2 linked regions of the Marinagarivorans cellulosilyticus genome follow. The protein of the gene in region 1 binds, or shares a complex with, the protein of each later gene. Links are inferred from orthologs where the notes say so. Each region holds a gene or a part of one and is shown in the gene's direction. Other genes may lie near its edges. The genes, in order: mfd and uvrA.

Region 1 (7,711 bases):
CGACCTGCATATTGGCGACGTGAATGTTGCGCCAGCTAAGCTTAAAGACACCGGTAATCAAGCAGATACCCGTACCGCGCTTGAGAAAGCCGACCCAGACGCTTATGTGCTAGATCCTTTTGAGTACGCCGCTGCTCTAAGCTATACCTTTACCGGTAGCACGCCTGACGCACAATTGATGGCCGCCGCTAAATCTGGCGCAATTAACGACCCTGCCGTTGTAGAGCAACACATCGAACGCTTACTGGCGAGCGATGGTGTAGAACGCCACATGAAAGAGTTTTCGGAAACGTGGATGCGTGTTGACCACATGTACGAGCCGGCCTTCTTACGCAATGGCAATAACTTCGACGAATCCATTCGTGACGCCATGATCGAAGAGCTTCGCACCACCTTCTGGAATGTATTCGATAACGAAGACGTGCCATTTAGCGAAATGTATAGCGCCGACTACGTATTTGCCAACAAAGCCTTAGCCGATTTTTATGGCTTAAACTTTAGCGGTGGCAATACCAACGAGTTCATCAAAATCAATACCACCGAGCGCGGCGGCTTACCCACAATGGGCGCCTTCTTAGTGAACTGGGCTCACCCAGACGAAACAGCGCCAATTTTGCGAGCGGTTAATGTGCGCGAACAAATGCTGTGTCACCACATAGATCCGCCACCACAAACCAATGTGGAACAACGCGAAGCATTAAAAGAAGCTGTAGATGCTCAACTTGCTGACGGCACCATGACAACACGTCGTTACTACGGCCTGATCACCGATGACAAAGACTGTAACTCATGCCACCAGCACGACATCAACCCACTGGGCTTTGGTTTAGAAGATTTTGACCAAACAGGTTTGCCACGCACAACCCAGATGGACTTAGGCAACCAAGGCCGAGTACTCGACATTGATAGCAGCGGCGTTTTGTTTGGCCCAGAAATCTTTAAAGACAACGGTACAGCCGTGGACTTCAACGGCGCTAAAGCGTTATCTAAAGCACTGGCCGAAACCGATGCAGTACAAGCGTGCTTGTCAGAAAAAGCCTTCCGCATGGCTGTTGGCCGTCCAAACAAGCCTACCTCGCGCGACCAGTTAACGGGCGAACGAGCGCTAACAGACGCCGAAATTCAAGACTATGCTTGCGCATCACAAACGCTTAACGATGCACTTAAACAATCTAACCAAAGCCCCAAAGCCATGCTAAAAACCTTGGGTACTTTGGATTTAATCCGCTTCCGTCGGTAACTCTTTAGAGTTCATCGAAGCGCAACCGACTAAGAGGAATAATTATGAAATTTGTAAAAAACAGCAAAGAGCGCGCACAAAATAGTGAGCGCCGCCGCTTTTTAGATATGATTACGCGCGCAGGGGTTTCTACTGCGCTATTAAAGGCATCTCCTTTTGCGGCCGGCATTTTTGCCAGCCGCCATGCAATGGCACAAGACAGCAACAAACGCGCTGTTTTTATGTACCTACCTAACGGCGCCCCCAACGGGCACTGGATGCCAAGCTCAGCCAGCAACATGAATACCGCCACGCGCCCTTACGGCGAGGCAAGCATTACTAAAGGCTCGCACCAAGGTAAAACCGCTGCCGACTTTTGTGAATTTCGCGAAGTGAATATGGGCAAGGGCGGCCACGGCAATACGCACAACTCAATGGCCGCTTACGCCGACCACACAAGCAATACGCTTGATACTACGCTCGCGAACGAGAACTTCCCCACCTCAATCTACAAAATTATTCGGGCCGGTGTTCAAGTGGGCGGTGGCCCTTCGTTTTGTAAGGAAGCAGGCCAGCAAGCTACGCACCCTAAAAGCAAGCCTCAAGACTTTTATAAAACCATCTTCAGCGGCACGCCGCCTACCGCCAATACCGATGATTCCTACAAGCGCGTAATGGAAATGAACCGCCTTGCTCTTAACAACCTGCAACGCAAGCTCGGGGTTGATGAGTACCAACGTTTTGAAACACATTTGGACTCGCTCAACGAAATTGAGCGCAGCCTAGATGCCGCCAATCAACCTATGGAGCTTGGCGAAGAATGTAAAACCCCGAGCATTTTTGACCCTTCCTCAGCGCACATCATCGATGAAGGCAAAGCTATCGGCGACATCCTTGTTGCTGCCCTAAAATGCGGGCTAACAAACGTAGCGACTGTGATGATCAGCGATGACCAAGCGGGTTGGTTGGCGGGCGAGCGCGGCTTGCCTTACGGTTTAACCAACATGGGGCTTAATCATCACAACTACTCACATAGTGGCAACGATACTAACACCGCCAATATGGTCGCACTACTCAGTGAAATCCCCGCTTACTTCATCAAACGCCTAGCCGAAGAAACCGGCCCAGATGGTTCGTCATTAATAGATACCACGGTATTTGTTCAGGTAACCGATATGGGCGACCCTAACCACGGCCTAGCAAGTGCACCATTTATTGCCGCATCCAATATGAGTGGCTTTGGTTACCGCACCGGTGGTGGCAGCCATGTCGACTTTATGGGCGGCCTACCTGCTCGCATGGGTTTGGCTGGCGATTTGTAAGCCCTAAAAACTGCTCAACCAAAGCCAAGGCCTTGCGCCTTGGCTTTTTTTTGCCCGTACAAAACGATCATGAAATATAAAACACCGTGCCATTTGGCCTACCACCATTCATTCGCTAAACTAGCGCCCTCTTGATAGCAGCCCAATAAGTGATCCCCATGAGTAGTACTCAGCGCCTCGATCTCCACTTACTAAAACCGCAAAAGCCACAGCGGCCTGGCGACAAAATCCAATGGGGCAATGCCAACGGCACTGCAGGCGTATTGGCCATAGCAGAATTAGCTTGCCAGCTAACCAGTAGCAGCGTTGTTATCGCGCAGAATATGGCAGAGGCCGATCGTCTAGAGCAAGATTTAGAGGAGCTATTAAAGGGTGTCCCCAATGCGCCGCAGCTAGTGCACTTTTCCGATTGGGAAACACTGCCCTACGACACCTTTTCACCGCACCAAGATATTATTTCAGCGCGCATGCGTACGCTCTACCAATTAGCGTTGGACGAGCGTTGCCTTATTGTTGTTACCGCCGCCACCCTTATGCAACGCATTGCACCGGCGAGCTATATTTTAGGCAATAGCTTGGTTGTCGCCAAAGGCGATACCTTACAACTGGAAAAGCTGCAAGCCAACTTGGTCGATGCAGGCTACAACAAGGTGGATTCTGTTTTTCAACACGGTGAATTTGCACTGCGCGGTGCGCTGATCGATATATTCCCAATGGGTAGTGATGACGCCTACAGAATCGAGCTTTTCGATGATGAAGTCGACACACTCCGCACCTTCGATCCAGAAAGCCAGCGCACTATCGAGCACGTCGAACGCATCGAATTATTGCCCGCCAAAGAATGCCCACTGGACACACACGCCATTAGCCGCTTTAAAAGCCAATGGCACGATGCCTTTGATGTGGACCATAGAGCCTGTCCAGTTTATCGCTCGGTCAATGATGGCCAATCGCCTGCAGGCGTCGAATATTATTTACCGTTATTTTTTGAAGAAACCGCCAGCCTGCTCGATTATCTGCCCAAAGATTCCACACTTTTTATTACCGGCGAGCTGGATGTCGCCATCGAGAATTTCTGGCGCGACGTGAATAATCGCTACAACAGCCGCAGTGGCGACCGCCTAAACCCAGTATTACCACCAGCGAAAGTCTGCTTACCCGTTAACGAGTTATACCTACAACTTAAACCCTTTAGCCGCGTTACATTAACTGATGCACGTCTTGAAGCGAAAGTTGGTCAAAGTAACCTGCGCGTATTGCCACTACCGCAGCTCTCCATTGACGATCGCGCGCAAGAACCCCTCAATGCATTACACAGTTTTTTATTAGATTTTAAAGGCCGCGTATTGTTTGGCGCCGAAACCAATGGCCGCCGCGAAATTTTGCTCGAGCAATTTAAAACAATTAGTCAAAACCCGATTGAAGTTGCCAATATCGCAACCTTTTTTAACAACGCCAGTAAAAGCGCTATTACCATTGGCAACTGGGAACGCGGTTTTATTTTAGAAGACCGCTCGCTAGCGGTTATTCCTGAGGCAGCCCTTTTTGGCCAACGCATAAAACAAGCGCGGCGCCGAAAGAAAAACGCCACCGATCAAGACGCCGTTATTAAAAATTTAACGGAATTAAAAATGGGCGCACCGGTTGTACATATTGACCACGGCGTTGGTCGGTACCGCGGTTTAGAAGCCATCGAAATTGACGGCAGTTGCGATGAATTTTTATTACTAGAATATGCTAACGAAGCCAAACTGTATGTGCCCGTAGGCAACCTACACGTTATTAGCCGTTACAGCGGCGGTGAAGAACACGCCCCGCTTCACCGTTTAGGCACTGATCAATGGCGCAATGCAAAACGCAAAGCCGCAGAGCAAATCCGCGACGTTGCAGCTGAACTGCTTGTGATTTACGCCAAGCGCCAAGCCCGTGCCGGCCATAAATTTGATAATCCTAAAGACGCATTGCGGCAATTTGCAGCCAGCTTCCCGTTTGAGGAAACACCTGACCAAGAGCAAGCCATTAACGCCGTGCGCTCTGACATGTTAAGCCCACAGCCAATGGACAGGCTTGTATGTGGTGATGTTGGCTTTGGTAAAACCGAAGTTGCTATGCGCGCGGCTTTTATTGCTGTGCAAAACAGCAAACAAGTCGCTATCTTGGTGCCGACGACATTGTTGGCGCAGCAACACTACGAAAACTTCAAAGACCGCTTCGCCGACTGGCCTGTTAATGTAGAGGTTTTGTCGCGCTTTAGAACAGGCAAACAAACCACAGAAACACAAAAGCGCATTACCGATGGCAAAGTGGATATTGTTATTGGGACACACAAATTACTCAGTAAGGATATGTCCTTTCCCAAATTGGGCTTATTAATTATTGATGAAGAGCACCGCTTTGGCGTGCGTCAAAAAGAAGCCATTAAAGCGCTGCGCGCTGAAGTCGACATACTAACGATGACAGCAACGCCAATCCCGCGAACCTTAAATATGGCCATGAATGGCATTCGCGACTTATCTATTATTGCTACGCCACCGGCAAAACGTTTATCGGTAAAAACCTTTGTACGCCAAAGCGACCCCAATATTATTAAAGAGGCGATTCTGCGTGAAATTTTACGCGGTGGCCAAGTGTATGTACTTCATAACGAGGTTAGCACCATCGAGAAGGTCGCACGGGATATTGCCGAGCTAGTACCAGAAGCCAAAGTCGACATCGGCCACGGCCAAATGCGCGAACGCGAACTAGAAGCCGTAATGAGCGACTTCTATCACAAGCGCTTTAACGTTCTAGTGTGCACCACCATTATCGAAACAGGTATTGATGTGCCTAACGCGAACACCATGATTATTGAGCGCGCCGATAAATTTGGTTTGGCGCAGCTACACCAACTTCGCGGGCGTGTTGGCCGATCCCACCACCAAGCTTATGCTTACCTGTTAACGCCGCCACCCAAAACACTCACCGCCGATGCTCAAAAACGCTTAGCCGCTATTGAAGAGGCGCAAGATTTAGGCGCGGGCTTCACATTGGCGTCTCACGATTTGGAAATTCGCGGCGCCGGCGAGCTACTTGGCGATGAGCAAAGTGGTCAGATCCAAGCTATTGGTTTTTCTTTGTATATGGATATGCTTGATCGCGCAGTAAAAGCCATACAAAACGGCGAAGAAATAGACATAGAAAAACCCGAGCAAAGTGGCTGCGAAATTAACTTGCGAATACCGGCGCTCATTCCCGACGATTATTTGCCGGATGTTAATAATCGCTTGATTCTCTATAAACGCATTGCCAGCATACAAAATTCTAGTGATAGCGATGACCTTCAAGTTGAAATGATCGACCGCTTCGGTTTATTGCCCGAGGCCGTGAAAAATTTATTTAGAATTACCACATTTAAATTACAAGCGCAAAAATTAGGCATCGTCAAAATAGAGGCCTCTAGCATTAGCGGAAAAATTGAGTTTGACGAAAAACCCAATGTGGACCCTATGACTATTATTCAAATGGTTCAAAGGCAACCGCAAAACTACCAACTCGATGGTGCCAACAAATTAAAGTTTATTGACGACATGCCCTCAGCAGCCGAACGCTTAGAGCGCGTACAAAAAATGCTTGATGCCCTAACCTAAGTAAAATAGCCAATGAAAATTGGCCCTACAATCGCACTTAGGCTACAGCTAGCAAACCGTGCGATGGCGAGAATAAAACATGAATACCATTTTGTATAAAATAATCACAGCAGCATTATTATTTAGCTTTATTGCACTTTCCGCCCGACACATAAGCGCCGAAGAGCCGCCGCAACCCTACCACATAGAAGTGGTTGTTTTTGAGCGTTTGGCAACAGCCTACGACGCCCCCGAATACTGGCGCAAAGATTTTGCTCTAGCTTATCCGCCCAATTACCGTCTAATTCAGCCGTACGAAAATACGCTGCCAAGCGATAACACGGATACTGCTGAAATTAACAATACCGAGCCTGCGCAACTATCAATGGATACAAAGCCAGCTGATGTCGAAGATGATTTAACGAGCATCAACATCAACGAACCGACACCGCCGCGCAGCGCACGAGCCCTTCCAGAACGCCCAGCAGAAACGTATAGCTTAAATGCACAGGCCAACAGCATTGACCGAAAAAGCCAAATGCGGGTGCTATTTCATAAGGCTTGGCAGCAAGCATTAATCGCGACAGAAAAAGCTCCCTTTGTTGTCTTAACCGGAGGAGAAGTGTTTGATGGCGTGCACGAGCTTGGCGGCACAATCCGATTAAGCGTACAAAAATTTATTCATGTCGACACGCAATTATGGTTAACGCAATTCGGCCCCAATTACGGCCAAGAATCTGAATGGCCAATCATTCCTCTTGCACCAACATCGTCAACGCCGCATCAAGAACAGCAAGATTTATTAATCCAATCAGATCAAGCGCCCGCTGAATATGGCATAAATCAAAGCGCAATGAACGCTATAACAAATACATCAACATTTAGCGGAACCGTATTTAGCCCTAGCAGTTTTAATAACCCCTTAAGACTTAATAATCGCTTAGACGTAGGGCAACAACGCCAATATTTAGCCAACGAAGTGATTGTGTTAGAGCAGTCTCGCCGTATGCGCAGCCAAGAATTACACTACATCGATCACCCTAGATTAGGCATTCTTATTAAGATAATTCCGCTGAGTTTCGAGGAAGCAGCCAAGCTTGCCCCTAATAGCGACGCTATTTAAATACGCTAAATTTCAGGCATAAAAAAACCGACATCTAAGTCGGTTTTTTTATGAAGCTTTATAAAGCATTACAAGCAGGCAACATCGTCCGCTTGCAGCCCCTTATCGCCTTCGAGCAATTCAAACTCCACCTCTTGGCCTTCTGCTAGAGAGCGGTAGCCTTCACCGCGGATGTTGCGGTAGTGCACAAAGATATCATCCGTTGCGTCGCCACGGGTGATAAAGCCATATCCACGGGCATTGTTAAACCATTTTACAGTGCCGGATTCGCGAGCTGACATGATAAGAACCTCTTACTTTATTATTTAAATCCCAAAAACTTCATTACAAAGAATGAACTCTGTCTCCTAAAGCTTTAGTACATTGCTCCAAAAGATGGGGCAAAAATAGGGGAATTTGATCTGAGTGTCTAGCCTATACACTGACTTTTTGTAGGCTTATA
Region 2 (7,035 bases), 1.4 Mb from region 1 along the record:
ACATAAAAGGCACCATAGCGATAAACGCCAATAGCATTACAGGTAGGTAGTAATGCCAGTGGGCATCGTTCGCCTTACCTGCAGCCTCTAGCACCAAAGGCGCCGCAACGAAGGTTGCCGTAAGCACAAAATGCAAAATGAAAATCGCGACATTCAAGCGCAATAAGTGGCGGTTTTTTAAGGCCCTGCCAAACAAAGCCGGTACAGCTAGGCCCTCTGCACCGCGCAAACTATGCGCCGGGGGATTAGGCACCACCCGCCATAAAATAACAATGCCAATGCCCGCCAACACCGACGCCACCCAAAAAATGGCACTTAAACCACCCGCTGCAGCCAGCATAGGGCCCACAAACATCGCCACCGCAAAAGAAAGCCCAATAGAAGCACCAATAACAGCCATCGCACGGGTGCGATTTTGCTCGCTAGTTAAATCACCAACCAATGCCAGCACAGCACTCGCAATAGCGCCGGCTCCCTGCAACGCGCGGCCAATCATCAAGCCCCATACGCTATCGGCAAATGCGGCTACCACACTACCCAACGCAAAAATAATCAAACCCAATAAAATAACCGGTTTTCGCCCCCAAATATCTGAAAGCAAGCCCAGCGGGATTTGAAAGACGGCTTGCGTTAAGCCGTAAATACCTAGCGCAGCCCCCAGCAAAAAAGGCGTTTGGTCGATGTAATCGCGGCCATAGAGCATCATTACAGGGAAAACCATAAACAGCCCGAGCATGCGAAACACATACAACAGCGCCAGCGAACCTACAATACGCATCTCAGAAACAGGGGTAGCGTTACTCACATCCACTCCAAGCCATTCGTTATGGCTAAATAAACAAAGGCCGCGATTCTAGCAGCCTAACCCCCACCTCTAAAGTAGCGACTGCGCAATTTGGCCAACCAACACACCCCGCAAACAAGCACAAGCGCTGGGATTGCCCGAAAACACGACAAAAACATCCGATTCCCCTAGATTACAGTCAATAGCAAGCGCACAGTCTAGTTACACATCTTCGTTTCAGTTACAATGCCGCGCAAAGTACTAGGTATAGAAAATCATCAAAGGTCCCCTAGAAAGGCCAACCCTGTACACTCGCGAGCGATAGAAAACAAGGCAATCACTGTGACCATCAAAGAAGTTAGCGTCGATGAAACCGGGCAAACATCACCGCCCGAGCAAGACTCCCTCCCGAATACAGCGGCCACAGAACCTAAAATTAAAGCCGAGCCCGAGGCACAAGAAGAAGCCCTAGCGCCGGTAGAAGAAGTTGAAGGTATCACGTTGTTTTCGGTGGTTAACAGCCTGCAAACAGGTCTGCTCGCCAACCTTATTAGCACCCAAACAAACCTACCTTGCGCCATAGAAACCACTTACACCAAGCGTATTTCCCATGTCAGCCTGACAATAGTCGATTGCCAAGGCAGAAGCTTTGATGACCTACAATCGTTAGTGCGCAGTATTCAAGGCCATAAAACCGAGCTACGCGTTGTACTGTTAAATGCCGAAAGTGAAAGCGAACACGAAGAGCTGCTTGATTGGCCGTGTATCGTAGGCGTGTTCTTCGACGATACCGACCAAGAACAACTTACCCGCGGCCTAAACTGCATGCTTAATGGCGAATACTGGGTACCGCGCCGCCTACTTCATCACTTTTTACAAAAGAACCGCCGCGCACCCAGCTCGCGCAAACTAGAAATAAAATTAACAAAACGAGAGCGCCAAATATTAAAGCTGATTAAAAATGGCGCGACTAACTCAGATATCGCCAAGGTACTAGAAGTCAGCGAGCACACGGTTAAAAGCCACCTGTACAACGTGTACAAAAAAATTGGCGTGCGCAACCGCCTAGAAGCAAACAACTGGGTCCGCGACATGGACAACATTTAAAAACGGCGCCTTGTGCGCCGTTTTTTTTCGCAAGCCAAAGAGCCTCTCGATCATTCGCTCAACATCAAGACAAACACCCCCGCAACTCCGTATACTCCAACCCTTTAACCTAAAGAGCAGCCGTAGACTACTGTGGATAAAATTATTGTGCAGGGTGCGCGCACCCACAACCTTAAAAACATCAACATCGAATTGCCACGCGATAAACTCATCGTTATTACGGGCCTATCGGGCTCGGGCAAATCCTCTTTAGCTTTCGATACCCTCTACGCAGAGGGACAACGCCGCTATGTAGAATCATTATCGACCTATGCGCGTCAATTCTTGTCGATGATGGAAAAGCCCGATGTTGACCACATAGAAGGCCTTAGCCCCGCCATTTCGATCGAGCAAAAGTCAACGTCGCACAACCCGCGCTCGACCGTGGGGACGATTACCGAGATCTACGATTACCTACGCTTGCTATTTGCACGCGTGGGCGAGCCGCGCTGCCCTGTGCACGACGAGCCACTTGCCGCACAAACCGTTTCACAAATGGTAGACCAAGTTATCGCCATGCCCGAGGGCAGCAAGTTGATGCTTCTTGCCCCTGTTGTGCGCGAACGCAAAGGCGAGCACCACCACATTTTACAGGGGTTAATTCGCGATGGTTTTGTGCGCGCTCGAATTGACGGTGTTGTCGTCGACCTAGACGATGCACCAAGCCTCGATAAACGCAAAAAACACACCATTGAAGTCGTTATCGACCGCTTTAAAGTACGCGCCGATTTAAAACAACGCTTGGCCGAAAGCTTTGAAACCGCCCTGCGCATTGCCGATAACATCGCCATTATCGCGCCAATGACCGACGAAGACGGCACAGAGCAAGTATTTTCTGCCAAGCATGCGTGCACACATTGTGATTATTCCATTGTTGAATTAGAACCCAGACTGTTTTCGTTTAATAACCCTGCGGGCGCCTGCCCCACTTGTGACGGTTTAGGGGTAAAACAATTTTTTGCAGAAGACCGTATTGTTGTTAACCCAAAATCATCACTCGCCGATGGCGCCGTTAAAAGCTGGGATAAACGCAACCTTTATTATTTTCATATGCTCACGTCACTGGCCGAGCATTTTGGCTTCGACGTAGAAACTCCGTGGGAAAAGCTCAATAAAAAACAACAAAAAGCCGTGCTGTATGGTTCTGGCGATGAAGTTATTGATTTTAATTACGTTAATGATCGCGGCGACATTTACAAACGCAGCCACAGTTTTGAAGGCGTTATACCCAATTTAGAACGCCGCTTCCGCGATACCGACTCTAACTCGGTGCGCGAAGAACTTAGTAAGTTTTTATCGACACAAAAATGCCCCGAGTGCGCCGGCGCGCGTTTGCGCAAAGAGGCCCGCTATGTTTTTGTCGATAAACGCGACCTCCCTCAAATTACGGGCATGCCCGTTGGCGAGGCACACGAGTACTTTTGCAAATTAAAATTCAAAGGCGCAAAAGCCAAAATTGCCGATAAAATTTTAAAAGAATTACGCGAGCGTTTTAAATTCTTAGTGGATGTTGGTTTAAATTATTTAACACTTAACCGCAGCGCCGATACGCTATCTGGCGGAGAAGCTCAACGCATTCGGCTTGCCAGCCAGATTGGTGCCGGTTTGGTAGGCGTTATGTATATATTGGACGAACCCTCCATTGGTTTGCACCAACGCGATAACGATCGTCTACTCGGCACCCTTACACATCTGCGCGACCTCGGTAACACCGTTATCGTGGTAGAGCATGATGAAGATGCTATTCGCCAAGCCGATTATATTGTAGATGTAGGCCCTGGCGCGGGCGTACACGGTGGCGAAATCATCGCGCAAGGCTCGCTCACACAAATTAAACGCAGTAAAGCATCGCTGACTGGCGCCTACCTTTCGGGTAAAAAATCTATCGCCATCCCCAAGCAGCGCACGCCCGTAAAAGACGATAAATATTTAGTGCTTGAAGGCGCCACCGGGCACAACTTACAAAACGTAACGGTGGAAATCCCCGTAGGTTTAATGACTTGTGTAACAGGCGTTTCTGGCTCTGGGAAATCCACGCTAATCAATGCCACACTTTACCCTCTCGCTGCCACCGCATTAAATAATGCCAGCACACTGCAAGCCGCACCGCACAAAGCGGTACGTGGGCTAGATCATTTTGATAAATGCGTCGATATAGACCAAAGCCCCATTGGTCGAACACCACGCTCTAACCCCGCAACCTACACAGGAATATTCACCCCTGTACGGGAGCTATTTGCCGGCACCCAAGAAGCGCGCGCGCGCGGCTACAAAGCTGGCCGCTTTAGCTTTAATGTGAAAGGCGGACGCTGTGAAGCTTGCCAAGGCGACGGCGTAGTGAAAGTAGAAATGCACTTTTTACCCGATGTTTACGTCCAGTGCGATCAATGCCACGGCCAGCGCTATAACCGCGAAACACTCGGCGTGAAATATAAAGGGAAAAATATTCACGAAGTGCTCGGCATGACCATTGAAGACGCAGCGCCCTTTTTTGACGCGGTACCATCCATCTCCAAAAAGCTTCAAACGCTCATGGATGTTGGTTTAGGCTATATTTGCTTGGGGCAATCTGCTACTACGCTATCTGGTGGTGAAGCGCAAAGGGTTAAACTTGCCAAAGAACTATCTAAGCGCGACACCGGTAAAACGCTGTATATTCTTGACGAGCCAACAACCGGCCTGCATTTTCACGACATCCAGCAACTGCTCAATGTGCTGCACCGTTTGCGCGACCACGGCAATACCGTCGTTGTGATTGAGCATAACTTGGACGTGATAAAAACCGCCGACTGGGTGGTTGATTTAGGGCCAGAAGGCGGCAGTGGCGGCGGGCAAATTATTGCTACCGGCACTCCAGAGGATATTTGCAGTGTTAAAGCCTCGCACACAGCCCGCTTTTTAAAGCCAATGCTAAAAGCCTAATAAGTTAGGCACGGCGAAGCACAGCTAACAAAGCCTGTGCTTCGCTCTGATAGCCCTATGTAAATTATCCCTCAGCATCCAATATACTGAGCGAAATAAATGACAATGCCGCCAAGCAAAACACCTGTAACGGCAACGGCATAAAGATCATCAACATGCCACTGTATATCCACAAATCACGCACATAACCACGTTTGGCTTGGTAGCTTTTAGTGTGGCGGCGCCAACTAGGGTGCTTTGCCAGTTCTTCTTCACTCATACCTTCAGGCGGTCGCGCCGTTTCGTGACGCTGATCTTGATCATCCATCTGAGTACCTCGCAACTACGCCGCTTTATAATATTTGCGCTCTATGGCATTACCACAAACAACGCACCATGCGATGCATACGGTATGGGGGCGGCGTTATTTTCAGTGTAGCCGCTCATAGCGAAACTGCATAAACTCGTTGCAAATAAGATATCTCACCGCAAAAAAAGCGGCTCCCGAAGGAGCCGCTTTTAGCTACTGGGTTAAACCCAACCCGCGATACAAGCCAATACTCTATTCAACCAACATTAGCGAGCCAAAAGAATCAGCATTGATATAACCTTGATTATCATTGTGGTCATCAGTAAATACAGCGCTCATAAAATGTTCGCGACCGCCGTTACCATCGTTATCAATATAACTTGGCGTAAAGCCCATAATTTTTCCGGCATAGAGCTTTCGGCGAGCCTGCTCCATGCTTCCCGCACCGTTGCCATAATCGCCAAATATAGCAACGCGGATCTCCCAAATATAGGAAGGCGCATTGTTTTCATCAATCTCTACCGTGACATGGCCTTCCACATCACCGATATCCTCAACATTTTTTTCGATACTAATATGGTAAGCAAAGGCATTGTTATTGTATTCGTGGTAACCACCACTGCGGTCTTCATCAATAAATAGCTCGACAGTATCTTTTTGATAATAAGCGCCCGAAACATTTTTAATATCGTCTGTTACTTCAAACAATAAATACAAATAGTCTTCATCCCACAACGCCTTATAGCGCCCAGAAAAATCTTCTGCACTTGATGGTTCGGATAAATTCTCAAAGCCCACCCAGGCTTCATTTAATGCATCCCAATCGGCAAGATCCCATACCGCATCCACTTGGCCATCAATCACCGGCGCGACATCAGCATAATTAGCAACATTGTGGTTATCACCAGAAGGCAGCGTTAAGTCGCACTCTAAAATATCGTGCTCAATCACCAGCTCAGGCTTTATAAAATGCATTTCCGTTAAGGCGTTACAGCCTATTTCACTGCCCGACACATCAACGTTCAACAATTTAGGATTGCCTTGAATACTTAACGATGCAATATCATCACTGGCAACGACTAAGGTTTCTAGCTGCGCCAAAGCGCCAATATCTAAATAACTTAAACGACCTGCATCAAGCACTTTTAATACGCGCAAATTAACGGCTGAACTAATATCCAGCGCGCCATAATTACCGCCGTTCAAGACAAGCTCCGCGACATGATTTAAGCCGGTAATAGTTACTGGTTCGTTAAAGTAACCACCGGACAAGGTCAACGTTTTTAACGCTGTTAAGTTTTCCAAGCCTGCCCAATTGGTAATTTGCTGGCGACAATTAAGCTGTGTTAGTTCATCAACATAATGGACATTTGCCTCTTCAACGCAATTTTTCAAACTATCACCTGGAAACTCTAAACTGCTTACACGGGCACCTAAATCTTCCGACGGCGCACTGCTTACGCTGGAGGCCGAACTCGATGCAGGCATACTGCTAAGCGTCACTTCTTGAGTAATAAGCGGCTGAGCAATAGAAAAAAGCCAAGGCCACAAATTAGGGTTGGTATAGGCCCTTGGCCAAACCGTGTGATTTAAATCGTTACCGTTTATTTGGCCGTTTTCTTTATCACCCGGATCAACGTTTTCCCAACCGGCTTCCTGCACGGTTGGGTAGCTAGTGATAAAAGTACAGGCACCGGCCTCAGCCAATGCGGCTACATCGCTACTGGTTTCTGTATAGGGGTTATTTTCATCGCTCGGCGCATGGTGTGCCCACACAGGTAGTTTGGTATCAATAAGGCTTTGCATCGTCGAGCGGTCCGGCGTATGGCCAGACAGCGGAATGGCAGCCGCAATAAGGTCGGGCCTGCGTAGCGCAATACCCCATGAGCCCGCG

Evidence for each region.
Region 2: the proteins of mfd (region 1) and uvrA are in contact, whole or in part, in a crystal structure (PDB 4DFC), measured with the Escherichia coli proteins. The link is inferred for Marinagarivorans cellulosilyticus from one-to-one orthologs.

What each region holds. Positions count from the first base shown.
Region 1 is NZ_AP023086.1:653,162-660,872, reverse strand. The notes cover bases 2,321-6,367. They hold mfd (transcription-repair coupling factor), read left to right. Parts: upstream 2,321-2,699; coding sequence 2,700-6,167; downstream 6,168-6,367. Other genes in these bases: MARGE09_RS02490 (CsiV family protein), read left to right, coding at 6,247-6,367; MARGE09_RS02500 (DUF1552 domain-containing protein), read left to right, coding at 2,321-2,541. Outside these bases: MARGE09_RS02505 (DUF1592 domain-containing protein), read left to right, coding at 1-1,240; more of MARGE09_RS02500, read left to right, coding at 1,285-2,320; more of MARGE09_RS02490, read left to right, coding at 6,368-7,269; MARGE09_RS02485 (cold-shock protein), read right to left, coding at 7,338-7,550. UniProt on the Escherichia coli protein: Couples transcription and DNA repair by recognizing RNA polymerase (RNAP) stalled at DNA lesions. Mediates ATP-dependent release of RNAP and its truncated transcript from the DNA, and recruitment of nucleotide excision repair machinery to the damaged site.
Region 2 is NZ_AP023086.1:2,004,946-2,011,980, reverse strand. Bases 1,682-5,052 are described here. They hold uvrA (excinuclease ABC subunit UvrA), read left to right. Parts: upstream 1,682-2,023; coding sequence 2,024-4,852; downstream 4,853-5,052. Other genes in these bases: MARGE09_RS07875 (hypothetical protein), read right to left, coding at 4,917-5,052; MARGE09_RS07885 (LuxR C-terminal-related transcriptional regulator), read left to right, coding at 1,682-1,891. In the rest of the region: MARGE09_RS07890 (MFS transporter), read right to left, coding at 1-805; more of MARGE09_RS07885, read left to right, coding at 1,127-1,681; more of MARGE09_RS07875, read right to left, coding at 5,053-5,159; MARGE09_RS07870 (sugar-binding protein), read right to left, coding at 5,394-7,035. UniProt on the Escherichia coli protein: The UvrABC repair system catalyzes the recognition and processing of DNA lesions. UvrA is an ATPase and a DNA-binding protein. A damage recognition complex composed of 2 UvrA and 2 UvrB subunits scans DNA for abnormalities.